Regions from separate parts of the Clostridium sp. TJA038 genome, predicted to be linked through region 1. Evidence: a T-box and tRNA genes for the amino acid it is inferred to sense, from the RefSeq annotation. Region 1 holds a T-box; the other holds one or more tRNA genes.

Region 1 (3,189 bases):
GTTAGCAACTAACACAACATATTTTCCAACTAACTCTTCTGGTTTATAGTGTTGTGCTATTCCTGAAATAACCTGTCTTTCTTCTCCACCTAAATCAACTTTAAGTTTTAATAACTTTTTAGCCTTTTTAACTGGTTCACACTCTAAAACTTTAACAACTCTTAAATCAATTTTGTCAAAGTCTTCTATAGTTATCTCCTCTTTTATTGGATTTTTAACTAATTCTTCATTTTCTGCCTTTACTGGTGCTGGTTTTAAAGCCTCAAGCTCTGCTAATTTTTCTTCCACATCTATTCTTGGGAATATAACATCACCCTTAACAACTTTATCTCCTGGAACTGTTCCATTAAACTCTTTTAAACTATCCCAAGTTGTAACCTTAGTATTTAATTGAGCATCTATTTTTTCACTTGTTTCTGTTAAGAATGGTGAAATCATAACTGAAACAAATCTTAAAGTTTCTAATAAATTATATAAAACTGTTCCTAATCTTTCTTTTTTATCCTCATCTTTAGCAAGTATCCAAGGTGTTGTTTCATCTATATATTTATTAGCTCTTCCAATTAAAGTCCATATACTTTCTAAAGCTTCTGGAATTTTTAATGCTTCTATACTAGATTCAACTTTTCCTGGAGTAGCTAATGCTAAATTTATTAATTCATCATCAATAGGTTCTTTACATGTTGGTGCTTGAATAACTCCATCAAAATATTTATAAACCATAGCTATAGTTCTTGATAATAAGTTTCCTAAATCATTAGCTAAATCTGTATTTACTTTCTTTATGAATATTTCATTATTAAATAATCCATCTGAACCAAATGGTATTTCTCTTAATAAGTAATATCTTACAGCATCAGCACCAAACATATTAACTAAAACTACTGGGTCAACAACATTTCCCTTTGACTTTGACATTTTTCCTCCATCAACAAGTAACCATCCATGACCAAATACTTGTTTAGGTAACTCTAAACCTAAAGCCATTAACATTATTGGCCAATAAATTGTATGGAATCTTAAAATATCTTTTCCTATTAAATGAACATCAGCTGGCCAGAACTTTTTAAATAACTCTTGATTTTCTTGACCATATCCTAGAGCAGTTATGTAGTTTGATAATGCATCTATCCAAACATATATAACATGTTTTTCATCAAAACTTACAGGAATTCCCCAAGTAAAACTTGTTCTTGAAACACAAAGGTCTTGTAAGCCTGGTTTTAAGAAGTTATTTAACATCTCATTTTTTCTTGATTCTGGTTGAATAAACTCTGGATGTTCTTCTATATACTTAATTAATCTATCAGCATATTTACTCATTTTAAAGAAATAAGCTTCCTCTTTAGCTTTTTCAACTGGTCTTCCACAGTCTGGACAATTACCATTTACTAATTGAGTTTCTGTCCAAAATGATTCACATGGAGTGCAATAAAGTCCTTCATAAGAATCTTTATATATGTCGCCTTGGTCATATAATTTTTTAAATATCTTTTGAACTGCTTTAACATGATAATCATCAGTTGTTCTTATAAATTTATCATAATTTATATTCATCATTTTCCAAAGGTCTTTAATACCTGCAACTATTTCGTCAACATGTTCCTTTGGAGTAATTCCTTTTTCATTAGCTATTCTTTCTATTTTTTGACCATGCTCATCAGTTCCTGTTAAGAACATTACTTCATGACCTGTAAGTCTTTTAAATCTAGCTATAGCATCAGCTGCTACAGTTGTATAAGTGTTACCTATGTGTAGGTTTGTTGATGGATAATAAATAGGCGTTGTAATATAATATGGTTTTTTACACATTATTTTTTCCTCCTTAAATTATTACTTATTATTTTTTCCAAAAATTTCTAAAATATAAAAAGCCTCTATGGATAATCCCATAGAGGCGTTAATTACGCGATACCACTCTAATTCATACTTATGTCGCCATAAATATCTCGTCAAGTAACTCCTAAGTTTAACTTATTTTATTACTCTGCAATGTAACGGTTGCTCCCGTACTTTTCTAAAATAAAAATTCTCAAAAAGTCTGCTCCAAGTCCATCTTCATAAAGATTAATACCTCTGGCTTTCACCTACCCCAGCTCTCTTTTTATGTATTATTTCCTTATTACTCTTCTCTTCATTGCATTTATTACTTAATTTTAATTATATGATTAATTTTGTATTAATGTCAATCGTTTTTATTTTATAATTCTTTAAAATTCTTTTAAAGACATAATTTGTATTAATATAAAAATGTTATATACTATCTATAAATAATCATAATTTGTCAGGGAGGTATTATTTTAATGAAAGGCTTAACTCTGCCTAAAGTAGGTGCAAGAAATTTAAAGACCGCTTTAGCTGTAACTTTATGTATAGGCTTATTTGAATTAATACATAGGGAATATCCATTTTATGCTTGTATTGCTGCTGTAATATGTATGAAAGATACAGTTGAAAACTCTTATAAAATGGGAAAAAGCAGAATGATTGGGACTATAACAGGAGGATTAGTTGGTCTTACTCTAACATTTTTAGCCTTAAACCTTAGGTTAATAAAATTTCCTGGAATAATAACAGGAATAGGTATAGTTGTAACAATATATTTACTCAATGCCTTTAACAAAAAAGGTTCTGTTTCTATAGCCTGTATAGTATTAATAGCTATTATGACTAATTTACATGGTAAAGCACCTTATGCTTATGCCATAGATAGAATCATAGATACCTTTATAGGTATAATAATAGCTCTATTAATAAATAAGTATATATATAAATATGAAAATAAAGTAAAAAGTGATTTAGAAAATGTTGAAAATAAGATATCTGAAATAGAAAAAAATATAAAAAAGATATAATTAATTTTGAGGGAAATAAAAACACTAAAATTTATAGGAGGAAATTGTTTGTTTAAATTTAACCTGCAAACTATAGGCGCTAGAAACCTAAAAACTTCTCTTGCTGTATTTACATGCATAATAGTTTTTCATTTATTAGGTCGCTCTAGCGCATTTTTTGCCTGTATAGCTTCTATGATGTGTATGCAAGATACTGTTGAAAACTCTTATAAAATGGGTAAAAACAGAATGCTTGGAACATTTTTAGGTGCTGTAGTTGGCTTAATACTAACTACAATTTGTAACTACTTTTCTTTTACACACTTTCTTATATACGCCTTTTTAACGGCAGTTG
Region 2 (3,189 bases), on a different contig from region 1:
TTTTAAGACCACCCTTTAGCTTATTCTCATTCACAAACCAATCTCCTAAAGAGCTTTTATCATCATTTCTATTTCCAAACCATCCATCATCTAAAACAAATAATTCTATTCCTAAAGTTGAAGCTTCCTTTGCTATTTCCTTTATTTTAATTTCATCAAAATCAAAATAAGTAGCTTCCCAATTATTTATAAGTATAGGTCTTAATTTATCTCTAAACTTACCTCTACATAGTCTATTTCTATAAAGATTATGGTAAATTTGAGACATTTTATTAAATCCTTCTGATGAATAAACTAAAACTACTTCAGGTGCTTGAAATTCTTCTCCATTTTCAAGTAACCACTTAAAATCAAAAGGATTTATTCCTATTTGAACCCTTGAATTTCTATACATATCAACTTCTACATTACCTAAAAAATTTCCACTATAAATTAAACTAAATCCATAAACTTCTCCATAATTTTCATTAGCCTCCTTAGTACATAAAGCTATAAAAGGATTTTGTCCATGGCTACTTGCTCCTCTTCTACTCTCAACAGATTGACTACCACTTCTTAAAGAACTTCTAATAATATGTCTCTCTCTTCCCCAGGCGCCAGAAAGTTGTATTAAATCAAAATCCTCAGATTTAAAATCTAAATTAACACTTAAAACCCTCTCAATATTTACATCATCATCACTATTATTTATAATTTTTAAACTTCTTGTAATAGCGTCAAATTCTTCAAAAACATTATAAGTTAAAATAACTTCTATTTTTTTTAAAGAATCTACTAAATTAACCTCTAAAGTAGTAGCTTCATTATCATTTTCAATATAAACATGAGGTAAGGAGTTAATTTTTTTCTTTCCTTTATATATTTTATGTGATTTATATCTTAAGTCTGTTGCTGAAGTTCCATCCTCATATTGAAATTCTAAGCTAGGACTTCTTAAATCTGTTGCACCAAAGGTTGCACATTCTTGAGAAGTTAACTCTAACTGAAATCCATTTCCTCCTTCTGTTTCAGCACAAAAGCTTCCAAAAGCTTTCCTTCTAAAAAAATACTCTAAATTATCACTTTTAATTTTTCTTCCCCAATAAAGATGACTTAAATGTCCTGTTTCCGTAATTTTAAATATATAACTTGTACTTTTTGTTTTTAAATGAAATGTTTTAAAATCATTATTATAATTTATTCCCATAGTTCTCATAAAGTTATTATTAACTCCTCCCCTTATATTCATATAATCACAATTTATATAAAACACTAAAAATAATAAAACTTTAATTAATAAAATAATTAATAATTAATATTCAATAATTATATACATTTAAATAATTCTATTTTTAGTATAATAATACAAATTTATCCTTTAACAAAATTATATTATTATTTTTCTATAAATTAAAGCTATTATCATATTTTCATATATTAATTTTTATATAAATATATTTTTTAATACCTTAAATTAAAAATAAAAAAAGTTCTACTTAAAAAGTAGAACTTTTCTATGGTTGCGGGAGCAGGACTTGAACCTACGACCTTCGGGTTATGAGCCCGACGAGCTACCAACTGCTCCATCCCGCGTCATTATTTTTTAATTTATTCTAAGTATATACCTATTTTTATGATAAGTCAAATATTATTAATGAATTTTAAAATTAAAATAATAAAAATCTCTTCTTATTTATTTAAAAGCTTATTTTTTATTAAATTACAAGTTAACATTTTTATGTAAACATAATATCCTATAGCTCCACTTAAAGTATTAAGTATAATATCATTAACCTCAAAAAATCTTTGTGTATTTGGAAAAATTAAAGATATTATAATTTGTGTACTTTCTATAAATAAAGAAGTAAAAAAACAAAATTTTAAAATTGATTTTAAAGAAGGAATTTTTTCTCCCTTTATTAAAATATATTTATTATTATCTAGCTTCTTTAAAAAATTCTTTACTTTTATTATTAATTTGCTTCCAAAAATCAAGTCATTCTCATTTTTATTATAAAAATAGCATAGAAAAAATGCTAAAGGACTTAACATAATTAAATTTCCTATTATTTGATATAAAAAACCATATAATCCATTAAAATAATAAATCTCTTTTAAACTTTTTAATGGATTTAACCACATTTGTGGAGGATTATAAACTAAATTTTTTCCCCAAGCTATAGTTAAAGGAAAATAAGCTTTAGATACTACTCCTATTAAATATATACAAAATAAGTAAAAAAATATTTCTTCCTTAGAAAAATATTTTTCTAAAATAATATTCTCATTACTCTCTTTACTTAATTTAAATATTATTAAATATAAAGAAAAGACTAAAACTCCTACTACAAAAAAAACATTTTGAGAAATAATTATCATAAAATTCTCCTATTATTACTTTTCATATTAAAATTTAATAATTATATTTTATAAAAATTTTTAACTAAAATTCTAAAATCTTTATTAATTATATCCAATTTTAATTTTTTAAATCAATTTCAATAATAAATAAGCCATATCAAATTTTTATTCTTAATATTATGACAATATTTAACTTAAATTAAATATTGTCATAATATTTTACAAAATAAATTGATATAGCTCTATACTAATCTTCTTTTTTATTTTCTAATTTTTCTTCGTTATTTTCTAAATCTTTAGTAAATATATGCTCTTTAACTACTACTTCTTTTAAATAATCAATAAATCCATCTCTAAGTTCAGGTCTTCTTAAAGCATATTCAACAGTAGCTTCTAAAAATCCTAACTTATCTCCAACATCATATCTTCTTCCTTCGAAATCATAAGCATACATAGCTTCTTCTCCCATAAGCTCTAAAAGGGCATCAGTTAATTGAATTTCTCCACCCTTTCCCGGCTCAGTTTTTTCTAATATTTCAAATATTCTTGGTGTTACTATGTATCTTCCTAATATTGCAACATTTGAAGGTGCTTCCTCTGGTGATGGTTTTTCAACTAGTCCTTTTACCTTATAAACTCTACCCTCTATATGTTTTCCATCTACTATTCCATACTTGGAAACCTTATCTTTTGGAACAGTTTGAACTCCTAGTACACTTGTTCTATACTCATTATAACAATCTATTAATTGCTTTAAGCAAGGTTTTCCTTCATTATAAACAACATCATCTCCAAGTAATATAGCAAAAGGTTCATCTCCTACAAAAGTCTTTGCGCAATGTATAGCAT

The links. The T-box of region 1 lies ahead of metG (methionine--tRNA ligase). A T-box ahead of a tRNA ligase gene usually reads a tRNA of that ligase, here a tRNA-Met.
Region 2: it encodes a tRNA-Met, which carries the amino acid that the T-box ahead of metG (methionine--tRNA ligase) is inferred to sense. The anticodon was not compared.

The regions. Positions count from the first base shown of each region.
Region 1 covers NZ_JBZEFA010000005.1:70,584-73,772, reverse strand. The annotation lists gene metG (methionine--tRNA ligase) at 1-1,812, opposite strand, end outside; T-box leader at 1,891-2,147, opposite strand; gene AC4FQV_RS09360 (FUSC family protein) at 2,304-2,855, shown strand; gene AC4FQV_RS09355 (FUSC family protein) at 2,904-3,189, shown strand, end outside.
Region 2 covers NZ_JBZEFA010000002.1:57,432-60,620, forward strand. The annotation lists gene AC4FQV_RS06190 (alpha-galactosidase) at 1-1,195, opposite strand, end outside; tRNA gene AC4FQV_RS06195 (tRNA-Met) at 1,497-1,572, opposite strand; gene AC4FQV_RS06200 (VanZ family protein) at 1,669-2,358, opposite strand; gene galU (UTP--glucose-1-phosphate uridylyltransferase GalU) at 2,588-3,189, opposite strand, start outside.